Linked DNA regions of Pelobacter seleniigenes DSM 18267. The protein of the gene in region 2 interacts with the protein of the main gene of each other region in a pairwise test. Links are inferred from orthologs where the notes say so. Each region holds a gene or a part of one and is shown on either strand. Other genes may lie near its edges. The genes, in order: N909_RS0107105 and topA.

The links.
Region 1: the proteins of topA (region 2) and N909_RS0107105 interact in binary tests that used the Escherichia coli proteins (3 or more experiments, as listed by UniProt). The link is inferred for Pelobacter seleniigenes DSM 18267 from one-to-one orthologs.

Annotation. Positions count from the first base shown.
Region 1 is NZ_JOMG01000002.1:943,130-958,791, reverse strand. The notes cover bases 6,517-9,502. They hold N909_RS0107105 (YigZ family protein), read right to left. Parts: upstream 8,326-9,502; coding sequence 7,708-8,325; downstream 6,517-7,707. Other genes in these bases: ileS (isoleucine--tRNA ligase), read right to left, coding at 8,869-9,502; lspA (signal peptidase II), read right to left, coding at 8,376-8,867; N909_RS0107110 (hypothetical protein), read right to left, coding at 7,385-7,612; N909_RS0107115 (DMT family transporter), read left to right, coding at 6,517-7,373. In the rest of the region: N909_RS0107140 (Fic/DOC family protein), read left to right, coding at 85-738; N909_RS25615 (hypothetical protein), read right to left, coding at 735-965; N909_RS0107135 (type I restriction endonuclease subunit R), read left to right, coding at 1,143-4,352; N909_RS0107125 (DUF2726 domain-containing protein), read left to right, coding at 5,075-5,647; N909_RS0107120 (flavodoxin family protein), read right to left, coding at 5,666-6,316; more of N909_RS0107115, read left to right, coding at 6,492-6,516; more of ileS, read right to left, coding at 9,503-11,649; N909_RS0107090 (ElyC/SanA/YdcF family protein), read right to left, coding at 11,792-12,583; N909_RS0107085 (endonuclease III domain-containing protein), read right to left, coding at 12,654-13,310; N909_RS0107080 (helicase C-terminal domain-containing protein), read left to right, coding at 13,456-15,662.
Region 2 is NZ_JOMG01000002.1:209,627-220,579, reverse strand. The notes cover bases 5,480-8,488. They hold topA (type I DNA topoisomerase), read right to left. Parts: upstream 8,151-8,488; coding sequence 5,808-8,150; downstream 5,480-5,807. Other genes in these bases: N909_RS0103595 (DUF494 family protein), read right to left, coding at 8,234-8,488; trmFO (methylenetetrahydrofolate--tRNA-(uracil(54)-C(5))-methyltransferase (FADH(2)-oxidizing) TrmFO), read right to left, coding at 5,480-5,764. Also shown: efp (elongation factor P), read right to left, coding at 1-322; N909_RS0103625 (hypothetical protein), read right to left, coding at 952-2,262; N909_RS0103620 (HAD family hydrolase), read right to left, coding at 2,255-2,899; N909_RS0103615 (YggS family pyridoxal phosphate-dependent enzyme), read right to left, coding at 2,908-3,600; N909_RS0103610 (Maf family protein), read right to left, coding at 3,802-4,389; more of trmFO, read right to left, coding at 4,394-5,479; more of N909_RS0103595, read right to left, coding at 8,489-8,713; DNA-processing protein DprA, read right to left, coding at 8,761-9,849; N909_RS0103585 (LysM peptidoglycan-binding domain-containing protein), read right to left, coding at 9,955-10,953. UniProt on the Escherichia coli protein: Releases the supercoiling and torsional tension of DNA, which is introduced during the DNA replication and transcription, by transiently cleaving and rejoining one strand of the DNA duplex.

The DNA.
Region 1 (15,662 bases), 740 kb from region 2 along the record:
CCTTAATAGGCGGATGGTTTACATAAATGTGAAGTTTTTAGGTGCAACTATGTGGAATACCCCAACCTATTTGAGAGTAACGGAATGACTTCATCCGGTCGATATGACACCTCGGGATATCCTGAAGATCAGTATGAGCCTGGTTCTGATGGAAAGGTTTTAAAAAACCGGCTTAGGATTACCTCCCGTGAAGAAATGGAGATTGCCGAAACGGAATACTTGTGGAAAGCACAGGAACACCTGCTGGATGTTGTCGAGGAAGATCAGCAGTTTACTGCTCATGACATTTTCGAGATGCACCGTACTTGGCTTGGCGTTGTCTACGAATGGGCGGGCAAAGAACGCCGGGTGAATGTGAGCAAGGATGGTTTTACTTTTGCCATGGCCCACACAATCACTGGGTTGATGTTGGAGTTTGAGCGCAAACAACTGTCCCGCTACACACCTTGCCGATTTGATAGTTACGATAAAATTGCCCAGGCGTTGGCAGAAGTGCATGTCGAACTGATGTTGATCCATCCATTTCGCGAAGGGAACGGCAGACTAGGCCGGTTGCTCGCCACGATAATGGCATTGCAGGCCGGTTTGCCATTGCTGGATTTTAGTGAAATGGCTTGTGAAAAGAAGGATGAATATTTTTTAGCGGTGCGAGTAGGTTTGGAAATGAATTATGCGCCGATGAAACAACTGTTCCTAGACGTAATAGAAAGTTCGGAAGCATCAAATACGGAGGATTAAGCTTTGTCGGAGGCAAGACGGCCTGACTTGTGATCATGCTTGGTTTCAGTTATGCATGTTGTTTTTGAGGAGGGATTCTTGCGGTCTACAAAGCGTCCGGTGGCAGCATCTCTTTTTACCCGGATGCCTTCAATGGCAGAAGATGATTCGATGTTGCGAGCCATATTGCGTTGGCGGGTGGTGCTATTACTTAAATGAATATTACTTTTTGCGAGTGTTTTGCCCATAAAGTCAGATCTCGGATTAAGTGTTAGTCTGCTTGCCTGCGCCAGGCCAGTTTGTCAAACACGACTATTATAGCCGGAACGGATTGTTTTTAGAAGGCTATAGATGAATGCCCGGAGGGAATTGTGGTGGCAAATAAATCGAACGAGCAAAGCTTCCAAAACGACATCATTGCTCAGATGGTCGCCAACGGCTGGCAGCTTGGAACCTCCGCTGGTTACAATCGGAAACTGGCCCTGTACGAAGAAGACGTGATCGGCTTTGTGCAGGACAGCCAGGGCGAGCAGTGGCAGAAATACTGCAAACTCTATCCGCAAAACCCGGAAAAGCACCTCCTTGAAAGAGTCGCCAGCCAGCTCAACAAAGCCGACCCCAACGCCGCCGACCGTGACCTGCGCACTTTCGGTACTCTTGGTGTGCTGCGTCACGAACTGCGCGTTCGTGGTGTGCGCTTTAAATTTTGCCAGTTCAAGCCGGAACACGACCTCAATCCCGATACCCTGACGAGATACAAAAAGAACCGCCTGCGTATCGTACCGGAGCTAGTCTATAGTCCCTATGCGACCGAAGACCTAGTCGGGAGCGAGGAACAGGCGGGCAAGCAGGCGAAAAGCTGGCGTATCGACCTGGTGCTGTTCGTCAATGGTCTGCCGGTTGCCACTTTGGAGCTGAAGTCCGAGTTCAAACAGGCGGTCGATAACGCTATCAAACAATACAAGCGTACCCGTTTGCCGAAAGATCCAGTCACTAGGAAGCCAGAGCCGTTACTGACTTTCAAACGTGGCGCGCTGGTCCACTTTGCAGTCAGCCAGTATGAGGTCTACATGACCACCCACCTGGAAGGTGACGATACGTTCTTTTTGCCGTTCAACCAGGGGACCAAAGAGGGCGGGGCTGGTAATGACGTGCCGGATGATCCAAATGAGTACGCCACCGGTTATCTCTGGAACGAGGTGCTGCTGCCCGATAACCTGCTCAAAATCCTCGCCCGCTATGTCCATCTGCAGATCGAAGAAAAGGAAGATTGGCAAGGCAAAAAATACAAAAAAGAGACACTGATTTTCCCCCGTTACCACCAATGGGACGTGGTCAACCGGCTACTTGATGCCGCCCGCAAAGAAGGGCCGGGACAGAAATACCTGATCCAGCACAGCGCTGGGTCGGGCAAGTCGAACTCCATCGCCTGGACCGCGCATCAGCTCTCATCCCTTTATACTGCCGCTGGCGATAAGCAGTTCCATTCGGTGATTGTTGTCACCGACCGCACCGTACTCGATGATCAACTACAGGATACCATCTATCAATTTGAACATGCTGACGGGGTAGTGGGGCGGATCAATCGCGAGGTCGGTGAAGGCTCAAAGTCTGAAAAGTTGGCGAAGGCGCTGGAGAGTTCCCAGCCGATTATTATCGTTACCATCCAGACTTTTCCCTTTGTGCTCCAGGCAATTGAGAACAGTGTCAGCCTCAAGGAACGACGCTATGCCATCATCGCTGACGAGGCGCATTCGTCGCAGACCGGCTCGACTGCCCGGAAATTGAAAGAAGTGCTGGTTGCCGAGAATACAACTGATGATATCGAGTACACTTCTGAAGATATCCTTGATGCCACTGTCGCCGCCCGGCGTTCTAACGATAACCTGAGTTATTTTGCGTTCACAGCTACGCCGAAGCCGAAGACCCTGGAGCTGTTTGGCCGTCTGCCCGATGCTGGTCAACAACCTTCCAAAAGTAACCTGCCTGAAGCGTTTCATGTTTATTCGATGCGTCAGGCCATTGAAGAAGGTTTCATCCTTGATGTGCTGAAGAACTACACCAATTACAAGGTTGCTTACCAGCTGGCGCAGAGGATTAAGGACAGGGACAAAGAGGTTGACAGCAAGAAGGCGACAGTCAAGCTTAACCAGTGGGTGCGGCTGCATGATTATAACATCGCCCAGAAGGTGCAGGTGATTGTCGAGCACTATAAGAACAATATCATGGGGTTGCTTGGCGGCCAGGCCAAGGCGATGGTGGTAACCAGCTCACGCAAGGAGGTGGTGCGATACAAGCAGGAGTTCGACAAGTACATCATCCGTAAGGGTTACAGCGGTATCAGCGCCCTGGTGGCCTTTTCCGGTGAGGTGGCGTTCAATGACAACGACCCAAATGTCGCAGGGCTGCTCGGTGAAAAGTTCACCGAGCACAGCATGAACCCCGGCCTTAAAGGGCGCGACATGCGCAAAGCTTTTGACACCAACGAGTTCCAGGTGATGCTGGTTGCCAACAAGTTTCAGACCGGCTTTGACCAGCCGAAGCTTTGCGCTATGTATGTCGATAAAAAACTCTATGGCGTCGAGTGCGTGCAGACCCTGTCGCGCCTGAACCGGACCTATCCGGGAAAAGGAGAAAGTGGCACTTTTGTGCTCGATTTCTTCAACGAGCCGCAGGATATTCTTGAGTCTTTTCAGCCATATTTTCAGACTGCTGAGCTGGCGGATGTCTCCGACCCTGACCTGGTTTTTGATCTCTTCGACAAGCTGCGTGCCGAAGGAATCTTTACCTGGCAGGAGATAGAACAATTCGCTGTGGCCTTTTTTGCCAAAAACAAGAGCAATGCCGCGATCAGTAATATCTGCAAGCCGGCGGTGCAGCGCTGGCAAGGACGCTACAAGCTGGCGGTCGACGCCTACAAAACCGCCAAGGAGATGTTCGACCGCACCAAGCAGACCGGTGACGCGGTCCTGATCGCCAATGCCGAAAGGAGCCTCAAGGAGTGCAAACAGGAAAAGGATCGGCTTGATATCTTTAAAAAGGACCTGGGCAGTTTTACCCGTTTTTATGAATTTATGTCGCAGATTGTTGACTACGACAGCAAGGATCTGGAAAAACTCAGTCTTTACGGTCGCCACTTACGGCCGCTGTTACGGGAAAAACAGGAAGAGGAAGATGATATCGATCTGAGCAATGTCGCTCTGAGCCACTACCGGCTTTCGAAGCAACGCGAGCAGAATTTGGTGATGGAATCGGCTGGAGATTACAGCTTAATGCCGGGTAGTGATCTTGGAACCGCCAAACCGAAAGATAAAAAGGAAGAATTCCTGTCGCAGGTCCTAGCGCGTTTGAACGAACTGTTTATGACCGATAATCTGACCGATAAGGATTTGGTCAACTATGCTTACACGATTCGCGACAAGGTTCGCGAGAACAAGGTCGTCATGGACCAGATTCTCAACAATACCCCTGAACAGGCTATGTTGGGTGATTTTCCAAAAGCACTCGATGATGCGGTTTTGGATAGTAATGAGGCACACCAGAAACAGATGATGCAGATTCTGGCAAACCCCGAAGTCGCTAGGGGTTTTGCCAGGGTGGTGTTTGATTTGCTGACACACAAAGAATTGCGATAGGCGGCAATGTAGGGTCTCTTGGAACGTGTTTTCAGGATGCCTCTTTTTGCATACGAAGAAAAAAGTTCGGGGCGAGAGGATTTGCCCACTGGGTCACCGGCGTCCTGCCGGTTCCTGCGTCGGCTCCACTGTGCTCGCTGGCGCTTCAAATCCCCCTCAATCCCCCTTTGTAAAAGGGGGAAGGTCAAACTGCATTGGTCTCATTCAAGGTCTGTAGATCCTCTCTCGAAAGCAATAACAAAAAAGCACTTCCCAAAAAAATGGAAAGTGCTTTTGTTGTAACTGGTCGGGGCGAGAGGATTTGCCCACTGTGTCACCAGCGTCCTGCCGGTTCCTGCGTCGGCTCCCCTCCGCTCACTGACGCGGCCATCCTTGGCCGCTTTTCTGACATTCAGTCAGCGCTCGCTACGCTTCAAATCCTCTCTCGGCATGCAAATAAAAAAGGGTCGGCTTAAATCGCCAACCCTTTTTTCTTCGTATGGTCGGGGCGAGAGGATTTGAACCTCCGACCCCCTGCTCCCGAAGCAGGTGCGCTACCAGACTGCGCTACGCCCCGATACCTGGTGTTTTCTGAAGTACGGCGGACATATTTAGCATCGTTGCAGAGGAAAAGCAAGGTTTTTTGCGCCCGCCGCTGGGAATATTGTTCGTCTTTATTTTTGCGGAGTTAACTGGTATATGCAAGGTGGCGACTTTGAGTGATTGTCAGTCTGGAGGTTGTTTTGACCTGGATTGTTCTGTTTTTCGCTATCCCGCTGTTTGTGTATCTAACCTTTAAAATGAACTCGGGCTCCGCAGGTTCTTTGCCTCCTGTTTCTTGTGCCAAGCAACAGGTTTTTCTGTCTTTTGCCGAAAGGGATGTGCTTGGTCTGCTGGAGCAGATCCTGGGTCCGTCTTATCGTATTTTTGTCAAGGTCCGGTTGGCCGATCTGGTGGTGATCAGGGCGGGGCAGGAGCCGCGACAGAGATCCGTTGCGGCCGGGATGCTGGCCCGCGAAACCGTCTCTTTTGCCATTTTCGATCAGGCCCAGAAAGCAATTGTCGCCGTCATCGATCTGGCCGAAGGCGGCGACCAACATAAGCTTCGTAATGAATTTGTCGATCAGGCTCTGGGTTCAGCGGAAATTCCCTATGGGCGGATTCCCTTGCAATTGTCCTATTCGAGCCAGGAGATCGAAGGGCTGGTCACTGCCCTGCTGAAGATTGAAGGCCGGGCCGTGGTTGAGAATGAAGAACAGGTTAGTCTCAACCATGGCGCCGACCAACAGGACTCTGCACGTTTCGGGGGGCGATAACCGCTGAAAAGAAGCGAATCAGCTCGTTTGGGCCAGTTTTATCCCCAATTGGTAAGCTCTGCGACAATCTTCGGGAAATGCTTCCGCCTTGCGTTGTTTCTTGTAGGCCGGGTCTGCATATTCCATCACCATTTTGGAAAAGTCGTCAACCTGACAGGTATCGTACGCACAGATGGTTTCGGCCGAGCCGAGGATGCGGGCAAAGTAGTCCTCGATAATCTGGAACTGGACCGGGTATTGACGCTCGATGCTCCCCTGCTCGCTGAGGTTCATGGTGTAGATCAGTGCGGTTTTAAGTTTTTTGGGAAACCGGGAGCTGGGTGGTTTGGTATAGACCATGGGCGCAAACAGCAGGCGCTCCATGAAGCTGCGGGCTTCGCCGGTGACACTGGCAAGATAGATGGGTGAGCCGACCACCAGGACATCTGCCTGCTCCTCGATCTTATCCAGGACCGGAGTCAGATCGTCGCGCATGGCGCAGCGGCCCTCTGATTTGCCGTTCACGGTTTTGCAGGCCAGGCAGCTGACGCAGCCCTTGAAGTTGAGGTCGTAGAGGTGGATCAGTTCGGTTTCGGCGCCTTTGCTGGCGGCTCCTGCCAGGGTCTGTTCGAGCAGGGTTGCGGTATTCCACTTTTTACGGGGACTGGCGTTGATGGCGATAATTTTCATGATTCGTAACCTTTTTTGCTGGTGATAAGAATTCTGCGGAGTAAACTTTTCAAATTGTCGGGCTCGCTTCGGGATCATAACCAACCACGGCGTATTTTTCCAGCGGCTGCCAAAGCGATCCAGTTTGCGTTTGCCCCATTCATTGTTTATTGCCTGCTGTCCGGAGATTAGTTTTTTGAACGCTTCAGCTTCCTCATTTCCCCTGTTTCGCCTGTTGTTCGGCTCGCTTTGTATCAGTTTTTCCCCGGTGTTTATCAAGCTTGCGGCGGTTGATCCGGACTTGGCCGGGTTTTATCGGATGCTGTTTGCGGTGGGCGGACTGCTGGTGCTGTTACTGCTGCGCCGGGAATTGCCGCGCGTGCCGGGGAAAATTCTCTGGTTGCTCGCCGCTTGCGGAATTGCTCTTGGTTCTGACTTCATGTGCTGGCATCGCAGTATTGAACTGATCGGGCCGGGGCTGGCCACCCTGTTGGGAAATTTTCAGGTGTTTTTTACGGCGTTTTTCTCCTGGCTGGTGCTGAAAGAGAAGATCAGCGGGCTGTTTATCGTGGCGGTGGTGCTGGGTGTGGCCGGGCTGTTTCTGATCACCGGAGTCGATGCAATTGTTTTATCCAGTGACATCAGGCTCGGGCTGCTGCTGGGGGTGTTCACTGCGCTGGCTTATTCGACCTTCATCATGCTCATGAAAAAAGCCGTGACCGGCAACAAGCTCAGTGGCGTTTCGGTCATGCTCTGGATCAGCCTGTTCTGTATGACTTATCTGGGCGCGATCTGCCTGGCCAAGGGAACCTCGTTTGCCGTGGCCGAAACGTCATCCCTGCTGGCTCTGGCCGGGGTCGGCATTTTGGGCAGTACCCTCGGTTGGTCACTTCTTTCCTCTGCCCTCAAAATAGTGCCTGCCTCGATTGCCGGTTTGGTCATGTTGCTGCAGCCTGCCCTGTCTTTTATCTGGGATATCCTGTTGTTCAAGCGGCCGACGGGGTGGCTCGACTATGTCGGGGTATTGATGATTCTGACGGCAATCTATCTGGGAACCTTGCGTAACCAGCCGAAATAGCTCCCGGCCATTCAGTTGGGCCGGGTTGTTTTTTCGTCTTCAAGCTGATGACGGATTCTGCGGGTGATGAAGATCGGCAGATAGGAGCGGATGGTGGCTTCCGGCAGAATCTCACTCAGCTGTTTCTCATAACGGGTTCGGATCAATCCACACCGATCAGGAAACTGATCACAGAGCACTTCAATGGCATTTTCGTGCTGATTTTTTTCCACGTCGTTTTTAAACAGGGTCGTGTCCATTGTTGACTCCTTGGGTACGAATTTCGACTCGACCTTTTTAACAGTGGATTGTTAGGATTATGTTAGCGTTTTAACCGAAATCAAATAATTCTTGCTCAGGGGTTTTCCGGAAAGTTGATCTGCCCGGCACTCAGGTCGGTTAAGCGGGTTCGCAGGGCGGTCAGCTGCTCCTGGGCGACCCGGATATGCAGCACGACCTGGGCTGCGAATTGCTGTTCGAGAATGGTTGCTTCATAGTCGGGAAGCAGCCGTTCGATGCTGCTCAGAAGGGGGTAAGCGCAGCTGAACCTGAGTTCTTCCCAGGCGATTTTTTCAGCGACCTCCAACTGCTCAAGAGCGCTCTGGACCGCTTGGGTGTAGGCTTTGACCATCCCTCCTTTACCCAGTTTGATGCCGCCGAAAAAGCGCGTCACCACCACGGCCAGATCGCCCAGGCCGCTGTGTTGCAGGGCGGTGAGCAGCGGCTTTCCGGCCACGCCGTGCGGTTCGCCGTCATCGCTCAGGCCGATCCGGTCGCTGCTGCCGGGCGGTCCGCACAGGTAGGCCCAGCAGTTATGGTTGGCGGTGGGGAACTCTTGTTTGAGCCGGGCGACAAAGTCCTGGGCCTGGTCCGGGGTTTCGACCATTTCGATGCTGGCGATGAAACGACTGCGATTGACTTCGATTTCACAACGGCAGGGAGCTGCCGGGATGGGATAGCGAGTCCTGGACATGATGGCTTCAGTCCCCCCTCCTCCCGGCTGGGAAGAGGGGGCGCGTGAGGTTAGGGAGTTGGCTGCTGCTTGCGCTGTTTCTCTTCGTGCCAGGTGCAGAGCAGCATAATGCCGACGCCGATGCAGATGGCACTGTCCGCGACATTGAAGGCCGGCCAGTGGTGGCTGTACCAGTGGGCGTCCAAAAAGTCGATCACCTCGCCGAAGCGCAGCCGGTCGATCATGTTGCCGACCGCGCCGCTCAGAATCAGCCCCAGGGCGGTCAGCTGCCATTGCTTGTCGGCGGCAAGCCGCCGGCTGTACCAGAGGATGCCGATGATGGCAATACTGGAGATGGCAAGAAAGAACGGCAGCCGGAAGCCACTGTCTGCCAGCATACCGAACGCCGCACCGGGATTGCGGACATAGGTGATATGAAAAAAGTTTTCAATCACCCGGTGCGACTCGCCGATGGCAAAATGAGTATCGATATAGCCCTTGCTCAGCTGGTCGAGGATCAGGCTGAACGCTGCGGCCAGGGCAAAACTCCGGTATTTTTTCATGTCACTCCGCAGCCAGGGCTGCTGCACACCGGGCGCAGACAGTCGGATGTTCAGCGGTTTCGCCGACCGTTGTTTTGTAGTTCCAGCAACGTTCGCATTTTTCCCCTTCCGCAGCCTGAATCAGGATTTTCAGATCCGGGATCTGTTCGGCGGCGTGGCCGTCGTCGAGCTGTTCCCGCATCTCAACCTGGGAGACGATGAAGTAGGCCGGAAGCAGGTCCTGATACTGAGCCAGCAGGGCTTGCAGGTTGGCCGGGACCTGGAGGACGACTTTGGCTTCCAGGGACTGGCCGATGCGTTTTTCCGCGCGGGCTTTTTCCAGCTGGCGGGACACTTCCGAGCGCACCTTGCGCAGCTGCTCATAGCGTTCTTCCAGCTCATCGTCGATGTAGCCCTTGATAGCGGCGGGGAATTCGGCCAGATGGACGCTCGCTTCGCGTTCGCCCGGCAACCGCTGCCAGATTTCATCGGCGGTAAAGGTCAGCACCGGGGCGATCATCCGGGTCAAGGCATCCAGAATCCGGTACATGGTCGAGCGGGCGCTGCGGTATTCGATACTCGACTTCGGACTGGTATAAATGCGGTCCTTGAGGATATCGAGATAGAAGGAACTCAGATCGCCGCTGCAGAAGTTGTGCACCGCATGATAAAAGGTGTGGAACTCATAGCTATCATAGGCCTTGGCGACCCGTTGGCCGAGCCGTTCCAGGCGGGCCAGGGCCCAGCGGTCGAGTTCGAGCAGATCGGCGTCAGCAACCATGTCCTGGCTCGGTTCGAAGCCATTGAGGTTGCCGAGCAGATAGCGGGCGGTATTGCGGATGCGCCGGTAAGCGTCGGAGAGCCGCTGCAGGGTTTCCTGGCCAAGACGGATATCATCCCGGTAATCGGTGGCCGAGACCCACATGCGCAGGATTTCGGCTCCGTACTTCTGGATGATTTCTTCCGGGGCGATGACATTGCCCATGGATTTCGACATCGGCCGGCCGTCCTTGTCGAGGACAAAGCCGTGGGTCAGGACCGATTTGTAGGGAGCCCGGTCCCTGGTGCCGACCGATTCGAGCAGGCTCGAATGGAACCAGCCGCGATGCTGGTCGGAACCTTCCAGATACAGGTCAGCCGGGCTGCTTAATTCTTCACGGTGTTCACAGACCGCAGCGTGGGACACCCCGGAGTCAAACCAGACATCGAGAATGTCGGTTTCCTTGGTGAACTTATCATGACCGCAGGCCGGGCAAACAGTTCCCGGTGGCAGCAGCTCGGCGGCATCTTTTTCAAACCAGATATCGCTGCCCGTTTCTTCAAACTGATCGGCGATGTAGTGCATGACTTTGCCGTCATTGAGTGCTTCGCCGCACTTTTCACAGTAGGCGATGGTGATCGGCACTCCCCAGCTGCGCTGGCGACTGATACACCAGTCCGGCCGGCCGGCAACCATGTTGTAGATCCGGTCACGACCCCAGGACGGGATCCACTCGACCCGGTCGATTTCAGTCAGGGCTTTTTGGCGCAGGTCGTTGTGATCCATGCTGATGAACCACTGCTCGGTGGCCCGGAAAATAACCGGTTTTTTGCAGCGCCAGCAGTGCGGGTAACTGTGCTCGACCGAGCTTTCATAGAGCAGCGCGCCGACTTCGGTCAGTTTTTCGCTGACCGCCCGGTTGGCGTCCTGCAGTTTCATCCCGCCGAACAGTTCCAGATCTTCCCGATAACGACCGTAATCATCAACCGGATTGTAAATCTCCAGACCATATTTGAGACCGACCAGGTAATCGTCGTGGCCATGCCCCGGCGCCGTGTGCACACAGCCGGTGCCGGCTTCCAGCGTGACATGGTCGCCGAGCATGATCAGCGAGTTGCGCTCATAGAAGGGATGTTTGCAGTTCTTGTTGTCGAACAGGGCGGACTCAAAGGTGGCGGCCACCTGGTAATCCTCGATCGCGAGGGTCTTCAGGACTTTTTGATAGAGGCCTTCGGCCATCACCAGCCGTTCCGCCCCGGTGTCGACCGCCACATAAGTCAGCTCCGGGTTCAGACAGATCCCCAGGTTGGCGGGGATGGTCCAGGGGGTGGTGGTCCAGATCACAAAGCTCAGCGGCTTGTCGCCAAGTTGCGCCAATGACGCCGGCAGTTCGTCGACATAGGGGAACTTGACGTAGATGGAGGGTGAACTGTGATCCGCGTATTCCACCTCGGCTTCGGCCAGGGCGGTGACGCAGGAGGTACACCAGTGGATCGGTTTTTTCCCTTTGAAGAGCGAGCCTTTTTCTGCCAGTTTGGCCAGTTCCCTGGCTGTGGCCGCCTCGTAGTGGGTGGTCATGGTCAGGTACGGATCCTGCCAGTTGCCGAAGATGCCGAGGCGCTGAAATTCCTCACTCTGGGTTTGAATCCAGACCTTGGCATATTCGCGGCATTCCCGGCGGAAGTCGGCTTTGCTCAGCTCGCGTTTTTTCTTGCCGAGCTTTTTGTCGACCATCAGTTCGATGGGCAGGCCATGGCAATCCCAGCCCGGCACATAGGGGGTGTAATAACCCTGCATGCGTTTGCTTTTGACAATAATGTCCTTGAGGATTTTATTGAGCGCATGGCCCATGTGAATATGCCCGTTGGCATAGGGAGGGCCGTCGTGCAGGATGAAGCTCTGCTTGCCCTGGTGGGCTTTTTCCAGTTGCTCGTTCAGGCCGATCTGTTGCCAGTGGGCCAGGATTTCCGGTTCCCGGTTGGGCAGGTTGGCGCGCATTGGGAAGTCGGTTTCGGGAAGATTTAAAGTCTCTTTATAGTCCATGCCGTTCTCTCCGCAGGGATGGGTGATTCAGAGTGAAAACTAATCCGGCAGGCTAACAAATGCGGCCTTGAAGTTCAAGGGGAAAGGCCCGAAACTCCGGCGTTAAGATCTATTTTTTGCGGGTTTGAAACTTTCCGGCGGGTCAGTTGTCGGTTGGGCTGTCCTTAATCTGCCCCATGAGTCTGGCCCAGAGCAGGCCGAGCTTTTCATGGGCCCAGTACTCGGTGTCGGCCAGGGTTTTGCTGGAAGGGAAGGTCCACCAGCTTTTGATCGGTTTGCTCAAATGCTCGGTCGGAGCCGGCTGGGGGTCGAGGCCGGCACCCCGGAACAGGCCAAGCGCCCGTTGCATGTGCATGGCCGAGGTCACCAACACCAGTCGTGCCACCGGGAAGACCCGGGCAAGCAATTGGGCTTCTTCAATGGTATCGCGCGGGCCCTCAAAGGTCAGGATGTCATGGTCGGGGACCCCGAGTTCCAAGGCCAGCTCGCGCAGCTTGGCCGGATAGGAGACCGCATCTGCCGGCGTGCCGCTATAGCCGGTAAAGACCAGTTTGCTACCGGGGTTGAGGCGATAAATGCGGATGCCTTCCACCAGTCGAACAATGCCGTCGGGACTGATTTGGCTGGTCAATGGCTGGTTTGCAGTGGACTGGTGCCAGCTGCCGAGAACAACGATATAGTCGGCCGGGAGATCCTGCTGGGAATAACTCGGGACGCGATTTTCAAAATTGCTGATCAGGCGATGGCTCAACGGAGCATAGCTGCTGATAAAGAGCAATCCGGTTGCCACGCAGACCAGCAGAATGCCGAACCAGCGGGTCTTGCGCCGCAGCATGAAGAGCAGAGCGCCGAGCAGCAGCAACAGGGTGAGGGGAAGCGGCAAGAGCAGGTTGCCGAGAAACTTTTTCAGCAGGAAGAGGTAGTGGTTGATCATCGCTGCGTCCGTTTAAGTCAGAATCGGTAAAAAGGGAATATCGGCACCCTAACGCAGAATCCTCAATAGATCAAGTTAACGCTTTGGGATAACAGCATAAATCGGCCAGAGGACAAGCCGGACAGAGAGGCTTGGTGCGGCAGAATTCCTTGCAGTGCTGCACGATCAGGGCGTGATATTCATTGTAGAGTTCGACCTCGGCAGGCAGCCGGGCCATGAACAAATCCCTGATTTCGGCATACTTTTCCGCGCCCTGAAGAATACCGATGCGGCTGAACAGCCGCCTGGTATAGGCATCGACCACAAAGGACAGGTGCTGCCCGGCATAGAGCAGGATCGAATCCGCGGTTTCCGGACCGATCCCTTTCAGGCTGAGCAGTTCGCTGCGGATGTGGTGGCTGTCCTGCTGCAGCATGGCCTCGAGGCTATCCTGGTAGTGGGTTTGCAGATGGTGACAGAAGCCTTGCAGGCGTTCGGCTTTCTGGCGAAAGAACCCGGCCGGGCGAATCAGTTCCTGTACCTCGGCGGCAGACAGGCGCAGCAGCGCCGCACAGCTCAGGGCGTCGGCCCGGCGCAGGTTGGCAATGGCTTTTTCCACATTGCGCCAATTGGTGTTCTGGGTCAGAAACGCGCCGATCACCACCTCAAACGGAGAATCGGCCGGCCACCAGTGGCGCTGACCGTAGGTTTTCAGCAGGATTCGGTAGATCTGCAGCAGCTCGGGCATGGTGATTTCCTCTCTGGAGATTGCCTGTAGGGTAGCAGATTTGCAACAGGGGGCACAATGCTCGAGCTGATCGACAGGGACAGCGGATCGGGGTCTTGTAATTAAGTGTCCCATTCCTGTCTCGCTTCCACTATAATCCCGACCCATGCTTGATTATTTTTCCCCTGACAGTATCGACCAGATCCGTTATGCCATTGCCCAGGCCGACGGCAATGAGGTTTTTGTGCTTGGCCAGACCGATGCCGAGCGGCGCATCGTGCAGGTCGAGGTTCTGGCTCGTGGTTCTGAAAGCGCGGTTCCCGCCATTCTGCAGACCTGTGGATATGGGGATATCGTTATCCACAACCATCCTTCCGGGGTGCTCAAACCCTCCTCTGCGGATATCTCCGTAGCCGCACAATTCGGGGCTTTGGGGGTCGGTTTCTACATTGTGAATAACTCTGTGGATAAGGTGTACAGGGTTGTGGAAGCCTTTGCCGACAAGGACCGGGAGCTGATTACTCCTGAGGCAGTCGGTCAACTGCTCGGCCCCGCCGGGATGATCGCCTCCAAGCTGCCCGACTACGAAGAGCGCCCTGAGCAGCTGCGTATGGCCTTTGCGGTCAGCGAGGCGTTTAATCGGGAGCAGCTGGCGGTGATTGAAGCCGGGACCGGGACCGGCAAAAGCCTGGCCTATCTGGTGCCAGCTCTGCTCTGGGCGCGGGCCAATCGCGAGCGGGTGGTGGTTTCGACCCGCACCATCAACCTGCAGGAGCAGCTGATCCGCAAAGATCTGCCGTTTCTGGGGAGGTCTACCGATCTGGAATTTTATGCGGTTCTGGTCAAAGGACGCAGCAACTATTATTGCCTGCGTCGCGGCGAAACTGCCGGGCGGGAACCGGGCCTGTTCGATCAGGATCTGGTCGAAGAATTTCAGCAGATCGCCCAGTGGGCGGAGACTACGGCCGACGGGTCGCGGGAAGACCTGTCTTTTATCCCCAACTATCAGGTCTGGGAAGAGGTCTGCTGCGAAGCCGATCAATGTGCCCGAGTCAAGTGTGCGCACTACAGCCGCTGTTTCTTCCACAAGGCCAGACGCCAGGCGGCGCGGGCCGATATCCTGGTGGTCAATCATGCTTTGTTGTTGTCGGATCTGGCCCTGCGCCAGCAGACCGACAACTATTCGGCGACCGCGGTGTTGCCCCCTTTCGAACGGATTATCCTTGACGAGGCCCACCACCTGGAAGATGTTGCGACCAGTTATTTTTCGTCCCAGGTGACCCGCTTTACCTTTGCCCGGGTGCTGCATCGGTTGCGTCATCCGCGCAAGGCCAATCAAGGGCTGCTGCCGCGTTTCCTGGATCAGCTCTCCAAAGAGCTGCCGCAGACCATGGACGAGCTGTACCGGCCGCTGCATGCCGAGATCGAATCCTTGCTGGTCAAGCGCCAGCAGCTGCTGGAAGAATCCCTCGATGAACTGCAGGGGATCGGCGAGTGGTTGCCGGGTGCCCTTGGCAAAAAGGTCACCGACAAATTTGAACTCAAGCACCGGGTCCTGCCCGAGTTTCGTGAAAGCCATCTCTGGGTGGAGTTGTGTGAACGGGTCGAGCGGTTGCGCAGGGGCTGCCAGGAGCTTGCCGACAAGCTGGCGGGCCTGCTGCGCCTCTGTGAACCCCTGCCGGACGCGGTTGCCGAAAAGCTCAATCCGACCATGGTCGACCTGGGCGGGATCGCCGGTCGCCTGGAAGGCCTGGCCGCCGATCTCGGTTCGTTTCAGGCCGCCGCCGACACCAGCTGTGTGTGGATCGAGATTCGCGAAGGGCGGGTTGGCCGCGGCAAGGGGTTGATCACCAGTCTTTGCCAGGCGCCGCTGGAAGTGGCCGATAGCCTCAACAAGGCCCTCTATCAGCGTTTTCGGACCCTGGTCATGACCAGCGCGACCCTGGCCGTAGCCGGAGCGTTCGGTTATTTCCATTCCCGGGTTGGTCTCGACCGGGTTGAGCCGGGGCGGTTGCGCGAGCTGGCCTTGGAATCTCCCTTCGATTACCAGCGTCAGGCCCTGGTGGCGATACCTACCGACCTGCCCGAACCGGGGCGGCCGAACTTTGCCGCCGCCGTCCGCGATGCGGTGGAAAAGGCGGTACTGTGCAGCCAGGGGCGGAGCTTTGTACTGTTTACCTCCTATGCCTTACTTCGCCAGGTGCATGACGAACTGGCCCCGGTGCTGCAGGCGCAGCGGCTGCATTGTTTGCGTCAGGGGCAGGAGAACCGCCACCGGCTGCTCAAACGTTTTGCCGAAGACGAGACCAGCGTACTGTTCGGGACCGATTCCTTCTGGGAAGGGGTCGATGTGCCGGGGCGGTCTCTCGAGCA
Region 2 (10,953 bases):
TGTCGATCAGGAAATACTTGTCGTCTCCCAGGGTCTCTTCGCTCAGGGTGATCTGCTCGTAGTTTTTTTTGTCCATAAACACGTAGCCGGTTTCATCCTGGTAAAGGTACTGCATGTCCCGCTCTTCCAGACTGGCCGGTTCGAAAGATTCGCCGCTGCGATAGGTGCGGTCAAAAAGTGAGCCGGTGATCATATTGCGAAGTTTGCACTTATAAAGCGCCTGCCCTTTGCCGGGCTTGGTGAAGTCGTACTGAACGATGACATGAGGATCTCCATCGATCAGTAATTTTAAGCCTTTTTTCAGATCCGAACAGCTATACATACAGTTAAGCTCCTTTGCGTTATTGCCTGTCTCTATAATCCTAAAGAGCCGCTGGAAAAGCCCTTTTGCGGGGTTTTTCCGGTAGCCCGTGAAATGTGTTGCCGGGTTGTTGCAAAAGCCCGTTCCGGGTTTCTGCAAGCACAGGGAATACCAAGAATATTTTTTGCCAGCTGGCAAAATCAATGCGTCTAAGCAGCGACATCGATTTTAAGCGTCCGACCAAAAATTCACTGCGCTGATTTTAACTGACCGCCAGCTTAGTTCCGGCTTTTTTGACGGCTTTTTGAAGCGGGCATTTAACCACAACTTTTGTTTCTTGTCACCGGAAAAACCGGCCTGAATTCAGTCAGTAACAATTCCGGCCGGTTGCTCTGCCGGGTTGGCGCAGCCAGCCGAAATCCCGGCGACAAGCGCAATTTTCATTGGCTCTTGCCGGGGGTGCGGGGTTCTTCCCGAGCGCTCTTGCCATTGCGCGATTCGTACAGCTCAATCTGCTCAGCCATACTGAGTTTGCGGCGACAGCCGGTGCTGCTCTTCAGACAAAGCTGGCATCTTTCGTCACTGCACCATTGGCACTGGCGACAGTCAGGACAGGGCTGTTTGTGGGGCGGCTGAGTCATCTGTTCATTTTACGAAGATGTCTTCAGCGGAGCAAGGGGGCCGGCGTTTCGAAGCTCGTGCCGGCGTTGTAGAAACAGAAAGCCCGCCTCTAAACCTTCGGCGCTGATCAGCAGGAAGACCGCGATCACGATCCCCGAAACCGGCAGCTGGAAGTTTACCAGAGGCCACCATAAGAGCAGCATGAAGCAGCACTTCACAATGGTTGATTTCCCGAGCAGATAGGTTTTCTCTGCGTCCGAGAACCAGCCGCGCAGCAAATGACAGCCGCCATAGAAAAAAGGGAAAATCGCGCACAAGGCCATGGCCGCGGCGAGGTACTGACGCAACGCGGTTTCAACACCCATGAATTGGCCGAGGATCAGGTTGTTCAACGGACCGGCCACCAATAGCAGCAGGAGACTCAGAAAACTGGCCAGGAGCAGGCTGAAATGCAACAGTCGTCGACTGTCCCGTGCTTCCCTGACTAATGCCAGGTAGGTCTGTTGCAGGTTACGCATCGGTCCGGCGAGGAGGAACACGAAGCCGCGAATTACACCGAAGGCGGCTAGGACCAGCGCTCCGTCGGTCAAGCGACCGATAATGGCGGTAATCAATAATGGAATCGCCTGCTGCAGGCAGGACGAATAGGCCAGGGGTAAACCGAAAGAAAAAATTTCGCGGAAATTCTTTTCTTGGCCGCGGGGCTGTAGCCGGGGATGAACCTGCCAGACCGTCAGGCTGATCACCAGGGTCTCCGTGGCAACGCAACCGACCAGGCCGAAAGCGCCAAGCTGGGCGCCGCTGAACCAGTAACGACCAAGGGCGAGAAACAGGAACAGTCCGGCGACGCGGATCAGGGTAGAAAAAGAAATCAGCCCGGTCCGGCGGGCCTGCAGCAGCAAACCCTGGCAAAAAAAACGAAACCCGCTGATAAAGGGCAGAAAGAGCATGATTCGCAAGGATTTGCGAGCTTCTACGACAACCTCGGCCGGGGTGCCCAAGAGTTGAAAGAACAGGTCACCGATTCGGGTATAGGCAACCAGAGCCAGCAGCAGTGCGACAGAGGTCGAGAGGGTGAAGATATAAACTAAAACCCCGAGCATGGATTTGCGGCCCCGGGCCATCGCCATGGTGACGGTATGATTCTGATAGGACGGGGACGACACAAAGACATGAATGATCATGGCCATGGACATCCCGGCTAGGGCGGTCACATAGTTGTCGAGCCTGGCCAGTACGCTGTTGATGATGGTGTGGGAAATGCTCATCAGCTGAACGTTGAGAACCAGCGGGAAAAAGAACAGTGCAATATCTCGGTAGCTCAGCCGGGCTTCAGGCATCGATAGTCCCCGGAAACAGCTGCAGCAGGTCGTTGGCCGTTGTGGCTAGAAAATCATACTCCAGCCCGCCGCTGTTGCCGAAGCCGTAGTCGCAGAAGCAGGTTGCGGTGCCGGCCCCGCGGCCAGCATGAAGATCGGTATGATGATCGCCGATCATCACCGCCTGTTGCGGGGTAGCCCCCAGTTCTGTCAGAGCTGCCAGCAGTGGACCAGGGTCGGGTTTCTTCTGCGTGCAGCTGTCCCCACCGATGATTGCGCCGAAACGCTGGCGCAGCCCCAACCCTTCCAGAATGGCCAGGGTCTGCCGATAGGGTTTGTTGGTGACAACCCCCAGCCGTTGTGCCGGATGTCGCTGCAGCAGTGCCGTGATCCCCGGATAGCAGACGGTGTTATCGAGCAGGTGGCTGTCATAAAGGGCAAGAAAGCGAGTGACATGCTCTTCTTTGAACAGAGCGTCTCCCAACGCCCGGCGGACCAGCAGGCTGACGCCGTCGCCGACCATGGGGCCGGCCTGATCAAGAGTCAGGGGTGGACAATCCAGCTCGGCCCGCAGCAGGTTCAGGGCCAGGGTCAGGTCGGGCAGGGAGTTGATCAGGGTTCCGTCAAGATCGAACAGGAGTACGGAGGGCTGGGTCATCTTTAATTCTACTTTCTTCTTTCACCGAAAATAGCGGTCCCGACCCGCACCAGGGTGGCACCCTCTTCGACGGCGACTTCGAAATCCCCGCTCATCCCCATGGACAGCTCTTCCATGGTGACTCCGGGGATGTCCAGACCGGCGATTTTCTCGGCAAGCTGACGGAGTTGTTTGAAATAGGGACGAACCTCTTCCGGATCGTCGCAGTATGGGGGCAGGCACATCAGGCCGCGGATTTTGACGTGGGGCAGCTGGGCGACCTGGCGGGCCAGCTCCTCCAGCTGTTCCGGCGTGCAGCCGGCTTTACTCTCTTCATCGCCGATGTTGACCTGCAGCAGGATATCGACCACGGCCGGAGTTTTTCCCCACTGCCGGTTGATTTCCTGAGCCAGGGAAAGCCGATCGACGGAGTGAATCATGTGGACCGAGTCTTTCAGGTATTTGACTTTGTTGCTTTGCAGGGCACCGATGAAATGCCATTCGACCGGCGCTGTGACCTGTTCCTGCTTATCGCGGAATTCCTGCACATAGTTTTCGCCGAACAGACGCTGGCCGGCCGCGTAGGCTTCCTCGATCAGGGCCGCGGGTTTGACCTTGGAAACGGCAATCAGGCGGACCTTGTCAAGGGGGCGGCCGCTGGTCCGGCAGGCGTTCGCAATGCGTTCTTGAATATCCTTGATATTTGCGGCGATGGGGTTCATTCGCTATGGCTCCGGGTTAGATGGTTTTTTTCATCCGGGGAACAGCTCTTTTTCGTTGTCACGGCGTCAAACTGCGGATTTGCTTGTACCGCGTAACGCTGTACGTCTCCGCGCCAGTCCTTAATTTTTTTGCTCCAAAAGGAAATGGCTTGTTTCCAGTCTGAAAGCTGAACTATTCCATCCAGAAATTCCGAATGACAACTAGAGAGTCAGGGGGACGCCGAGTTCTTTCAGGACCAGGGTCAGGCGGCAGAGCGGCAGGCCGACAACGTTGCTGTAGCTCCCTTCGATGCCGGCCACGAAACAGACCCCGAGCCCCTGGATGGCATATGCGCCGGCTTTATCGGCGGGTTCGCCAGTAGCAATGTAGCGCGTGATTTCGTCATCTGTCAAATCCCTGAAGCGGACCCTGGTGCAGACCGCTTCCTGGCGTTGCCGACCGGTCTGCCGGTCGATGACGGCGAATCCGGAGAGAACCTGATGTTCGCGGCCGGAAAGCTGTCTAAGCATGGCGGCCGCATCTTCCGCGTCGCGCGGTTTGCCGAGAATCCGTCCGCCGCAGAGGACGATGGTGTCACTGCCGATGAACCAGCGTCCGGCCACCTCCGGCCTGGCCGCGACGTCGCCGGCTTTTTCCAGGCTCAGGCGGACCACCAGTTGCTCCGGAGTTTCCTCGGCGTGCACCAGTTCTTCGGTGCGGCTCGGGACCACATCAAAATCAAGACCGATCTGCTCCAACAAGGCGCGTCGGCGTGGGGAGGCCGAAGCCAGGACAATTCGTTCCGACATCGGTTTATCCTTTCTCGCTCAGCAGGGTGGCGTTGACCCGTTCCCACCAGGGTGGCAGGGCGGCCAGGGCGCGCTCGGCCATGGCCAGGCGCCGGTCGGCGCGTTTCATTTTACGCCCTTCCAAAGGAGGGAAGAGACCGTAATTGATATTCATCGGCTGGAAATCATCGCTTGCTGCGCTGCTCAGGTGGCCGAGCAGTGCGCCGAGGGCGGTTTCTGCGGGCGGCACCGGAACCGGTTGTTCCTGCAGCAGGGCCGCGGCAAATATGCCGGCCAGAAAACCGCAGGCCGCGGACTCGACGTACCCTTCCACGCCGCTCAGCTGGCCGGCGGCCAGGATATGCGGGGCCTGCTTGAATTGCAGGGCATTGTTCAGGCAGACGGGTGCGTTGATAAAGGTGTTGCGGTGCATGCTCCCCAACCGTGCGAAGCGGGCCTCTTCCAATCCGGGAATGGTGCGAAAGATGCGCTTCTGCTCCGGGTAGGTGAGGCGGGTCTGGAAGCCGACGATATTATAGAGGGAAGCGTGACGGTTGTCCTGGCGCAGCTGGACCACGGCATGGGGAATTTTCCCGGTTTTCGGATCAGGCAGACCGACCGGCTTCATCGGCCCGAAGGCGAGGGTCTGGGGGCCGCGGGCCGCCATCTCTTCGATGGGCATGCAACCCTCGAAGTGGATCAGTTTTTCGAATTCCCGGCCGCTCACTTTATCCGCGTCGAGCAGATTCTGGACAAAGGCGTCGTACTGGTCCCGGTTGAGCGGACAGTTGAGGTAATCGTCGCCCCCTTTGTCGTAGCGTGACGCGCGCCAGGCATGCTCGAAATTGATGGACTCGAATTCGACAATCGGCGCAATGGCGTCGTAGAAATAGAGGTGCTCGGCGCCGGTCAGTCGGGCCAGCTCAGCGGACAGCGCGGTCGAGGTCAGCGGGCCGCTGGCCAGGATGGTCAGTCCAGTCTCGGGCAGGCGGGTGACCTCCCGACGGATCAGCTCGATATTCGGTTCGGCAGCGATTTTAGCCGTGATATAGGCGGAAAATTCCTCCCGATCAACGGCGAGTGCGCCACCGGCCGGAACGGCCGTGGCATCGGCAGCGGCCATGAACAGGGAGCCGATCCGGCGCAGTTCCTCTTTCAGGCAGCCGACAGCATTGTTCATGCCGCTGCCGCGCAGGCTGTTTGAGCAGACCAGTTCGGCCAGCTGTTCGCTCTGATGGGCAGGCGAATACTGCTCCGGCTTCATTTCGAAGAGTTTGACCCGGCAACCTGCTTTGGCAGCCTGCCAGGCCGCTTCGCAGCCAGCCAGGCCAGCGCCGATAATTGTGATCTCCATAGCTTTGTCGTCCTCTAAAAACAGGAAACCGGCCGAAGGCAAAATGCGCTCCCGGCCGGTCGTTATTATAACAGTAACCGCTGGTTCAGACTTTTTTTGCTGCAGTCTTTTTCGCCGCGGGCTTTTTGGCGGTTTTCTTGGCCGGGGCTTTTTTCTCCGGCGGAATCAGTTCTTTTTCCCAGTCGCAGCTTTCCTGCGGGCAGCGTTGGACTGTCCCCCAGCGTTTGGTCGTTTTAATCTCGGTGACCGGCCAGCCGCATTTGGGACAGGCTTCCGCCTTGGGCGGATTCCACAGCGCATATTTGCACTGGGGATAACGATTACAGGAGTAGAAAATCTTGCCGTAGCGGCTTTTCTTCTCCATCATTTCCCCTTCGTTGCAGCTCGGACAGGTGATGCCCAGGGACTTGGGTTTTTCCAGGGGTTGAATGTTCTTGCAACTCGGATAGGCGCTGCAGGCCAGGAATTTCCCATAACGGCCGGTTTTAATCAGCATCTGGGCGCCGCACTTGTCGCACTTTTCCTCGGAAAAGACCGGTTCCTCGACCTCCTTGGTCTCGCCGTTGAGGGGCTCGGTATGCCGACAGTCGGGAAACCCGGAGCAGGCCAGAAAACGTCCTGAACGACCGAGTTTGATGACCAGCTCTTTGCCGCAATCCGGGCAGACCTTGTCGGTTTTTTCCGTGGTCACATCCGCCTTGCTGACTTCCTGATCCTTGCGCCGTAGCAGGGCGATGAAGGGATCCCAGAACCCTTTGATCGCTGGAGTCCAGGCCTGCTCGCCGCGGGAAATGGCGTCCAGTTCCTCTTCTAGCTCGGCGGTGAAGTCATAGTCGACATACTGGCTGAAATGGTCGGTCAGCAGTTTGGTGACCACCCGGCCGGTGTCTTCCGGGAAGAAGGTTCTTTTTTCCAGACGCACATATTTACGGGTGACCAGGGTGTTCATGATGCTGGCATAGGTCGAAGGCCGGCCGATGCCGTATTCCTCAAGGGTCTTGACCAGGCTGGCCTCGGTGAAACGGGGCGGCGGCTGGGTGAAATGCTGCTCCGGGGTCAGCTGCTGTTTGTTCAGCTGCTCACCTTCCTCCAGCGCCGGCAACAACCCTTCCTTGTTTTCATCGTCACTGTCATCGGTCCCTTCGATATACAGGGCCATAAAGCCCGGGAAGCGGATGACCTGACCGGTGGCCCGGAAACCGTAGCGCTCGCCCGCCGCAATATCGACGCTGGTGGCGTCAAAGATGGCCTGGGCCATTTGCGAGGCGACGGTCCGTTTCCAGATCAACTCGTACAAACGTAGTTGATCGGAACTTAAAAAGGCTTTGACCTGGGCCGGGGTCCGGGCAATGGAGGTCGGGCGGATCGCTTCGTGGGCTTCCTGGGCGTTTTTGCTTTTGTTGCGGAACACCCGGGGCTTTTTGAGCGCGTAGGACGCATCGTACAGCTGGCAAATCACGTCGTGGGCTTCGCTGGTGGCCAGGTCGGAGAGGGCGACGGAGTCGGTTCGCATGTAGGTGATCAGACCATGGGTACCGTCCTCAACCTGGATCCCCTCGTAGAGTTTTTGCGCCACGCTCATGGTTTTGCGGGCAGAAAAGCCGAGCTTGCGGCTGGCTTCCTGTTGCAGGGTACTGGTGGTAAAGGGCGGCGCCGGGTTGCGTTTACGCTCCTTTTTTTCCAGGGAGGTGACAGCAAAACTGGCGCTTTCCAGCTCGGCCATGATGGCAGCGGCTTTGGCCTCGTCGGCGATATCGAACTTGCCGAGCTTGTTGCCGTCGCAGCTGTGCAGCTTGGCGCTGAAACTGTTCTGCGCGGTGTTGCTGAGCAGGGCTTCAATGGTCCAGTATTCGCGCGGCTTAAACGCCTCGATTTCATCTTCGCGTTCGCAGATCAGCCGCAACGCCACCGATTGCACGCGGCCGGCGGACAGTCCGTAGCGGATCTTCTTCCAGAGGAAGGGCGACAGGTTGAACCCGACCAGATAGTCAAGGATGGAGCGGGCCTGTTGGGCATCGACCAGATCGCGGGCGATCTTGCGCGGGTGGGCCATCGCTTCGCTGATCGCGGTCTGGGTGATTTCATGAAAGGTGACTCGCTTGACTTCCGGTTTGCTGGAATTCTCATCGATGCCGAGAGCTTCCAACAGGTGCCAGGCGATAGCTTCCCCTTCGCGGTCAAGGTCAGTTGCGAGAATCAGTTCACTGCTTTTCGCAACCTCTTTTTTCAGCAGGGCGATCTGCTTGGTGCTGTCCGGCAGAACCTGGTATTTGGGTTTGAAATTATCATCGACATCAACCGACCCCTGTTTACTTGGCAGAGCCCGAACGTGACCGTATGAGGCCAGGACCTTGTACCCCTTGCCAAGAAATTTCTCGATTGTCTTTGCTTTTGCCGGCGATTCGACGATAACCAGTGATTGTGCCATCTTCTCCTCAGTGCTTTCGTTCCGTTGACAGTGTGGAACACAAAATAAAAAGGGTTGCGGTATCTGCGCAACCCGGTCTGCTCTTAATGATAGATGCGAGTCCAGTCATTTTCAAGGAAGCAATCTATTTCCCTGAGCCAGAGGCTGCTCGAGCGGGACAGCAGGGTCAGAATCGCGATCAGTTTGATCTCCTGTTCATTGATCGGATCTTCTGCAGAACGCAGGGCCCGCTCGATGATCTCTTCCTGGACCTCGTCGTTCAGTAATCCCATGGCGCGAATTTTGGTCAGAAAACCACGGGCTTCTTTGCTGAGCAGTTGCTGTTCCTGGTCGCTGTAGGTTCGGTAGGTGGCCATGTTCAGCAGCGGGTCGACGGCGGGTTGCTCGGCGGCAGGCTGCAGGGCGATCGTTTCCATCCAGGAAAAGGCATCACTGATTTCGTCGGCTTCGTAGCCCACCGACATCAGTTCGGCAACCAGCTCCTGCTCATTGATCGGGCTGTCTTCTGCACCTAAAACATATTGAGCGATCAGATTGACGATCGCCAGGACGCGCTCACGCAAGGACCCTCCAACAGAGTTATGATTTCGGCTGATTGAACGGAAAAGAATTACAACCGATTGCGTATATAATGGTTTCCCGGAAGTGCTTGGACTCCACCTTGAAGCTCCAAGTCGAGTAAAATAGCGGAAAGCTCCATGGGAGTCAAGCCGCATTTCCGCGCGATTTCGTCGCTGTGCAGCGGTTCATCGCCGAGTTTTTGAAAGACCGCGCGGGTTGTTTCCGGCAGGCTTGCGGCGAAGGAGGCAGCGCCGTCCCGCTGTTTTCTGGTGGGTTGGCCGGGCCACAACAGCTGCAGGATATCCTCGGCTTCGGTGACCAGCTGCGCCCCCTCTTTGAGCAGTCGGTTGACCCCCCGGCTGTTGGCCCGGTAAACCGCTCCGGGCGCGGCGAACAGTTCCCGCCCCTGTTCAAGGGCGAACTCGCCGGTGATCAATGAACCGCTTTTTTCCGTTGCTTCGACAATCAGCACCCCGCGCGACAGGCCGCTGATGATGCGGTTGCGGCCGGGAAAATAGCCGGCCAGGGGCGGGGTGCCGGGCGGATACTCACTGATCACCGCGTTGGCGTTGATGATCTCTGCGAACAGGTCGGCGTTTTCCCTCGGGTAGGCCCGGTCGATGCCGCAGCCCAGTACCGCAATCGTGCTGCCCTGGGCAGCAAGGGCACCGCGATGCGCCGCAGCGTCGATGCCGCGGGCCAAGCCGCTGACAATGCAGATATCGCGCTGCGCCAATTGTTCGGCCAAGTCTCTGGTGAAGCGGGTTCCCGGGTCGGACGCCTGACGGGAACCGACAATGGCGAAACAGTCTTGCTGCGGCAGCGTTCCGCGCAGGTAGAGCAGGGCGGGCGGATCGTAAATTTCCCGCAGCAGGGGCGGATAATCCGCATCCCAGAAGCTGAGCAGCCTGATCTCCAGTTTCTCGAGAATGCGCAGGGTGTCCTGAAGGACGTGATCATGTTCCGGCGGAATGCCTCCATGCAGGCGCGGACTGACCCCGGCCTCTTGCCAGGCTGTGGCGGAAGCGGTGCTGGCGGCAACGAAACTGCCGAAGTGGTGGTGAAGTTTGAGCAGGGCTACCCGACCGAGTCCATTGGTCAGGTGCAGCCTGAGCAAAGCAATTGTTGAACGGTCCATTCCCCCTCCGAATGGTATGGCATTACGATGAGCTGACAGAGAAAAAGGATTGAAGAGACTTCAATCCTTTTTTCCGTGCAATAGAATCTCCGCCTGGTTCAGGCGTCAGTCGGTGACCATCTCAGTCTGGTCACCGGGGAAAGCTTCCTTAACGCTTTTGATGATGACGGCCGTTGCGGTGGTGGCCCTGGTATCCACAGTGATCGCAGCGCCGAGGACTTCATCGGGCAAGACCAAGTCGCCGGCCTGTTTAAAAAGTTCCTTGGAAACCTGCCGCGGCCGGGAAATATAGAACAGATTGCCGGTCTTCACCCCGTCGTTGCTGCCGCGGTCGATGAAAATCACGTCATTGGTCGACATTGTGCTGCGTTCATCACGGCCCGCAACAATGACTCCCGGAGCCGGTGTTTCCGCCCGCTGCAGGGTGATGTCCCGTTGCACTGGCACATACTCGAACAGCTCAGCGCCGCGCTCGATTTCGCGGAAAGCGATGATGATCTTGGCGGTCACCGTGCCTCCGTTGATTTCGGTGACCTGCAGCGCCCCGAGATTCTGCATCATGGTGCCGATCGATTCGCCGGTGACAGGATGGATGACTTTATCACCCCGTTCATAGAGTCCGTAGGTGTCTCCGACCGTGACATCGGACGGGTCGGTCATTTTCACGAAGACCAGGTCATTTTTACTGATCAGCACCCGGTTGTCAGTGGTATCCGCCAGAATCCCGAGAGGTTGCTCATCGGTCAGAATAAAGCCGTTGCCTTTGCTCGAGGTTCTGATCTGGATCATCTCCCCCGCCGCGGCTTTTGTGGCCGGCCCGGTAATGGTTGGCGTCTGGTCGGGCTGGGCTGCGCTTTCCCCTTCGGTGTAGGCCGGAACGATTTCCAGGCGGCCGTCGAGAATGCGGATTTTTTGCCCTGGAAAGATCAGGTGCGGATTGGTGATGGCCGGGTTTTTAGCCCAGACATTGGGCCAGTAGTAGGGATCGTCAATAAAGCGTTTGGAGAGATCCCACAGGGTATCCCCCTTTTTGATTGTATAAATCTGACCTTCTTCAGCGGCGGCCATACCGGGACCGCAAATGGCCGACAGCAACGCAAGCAG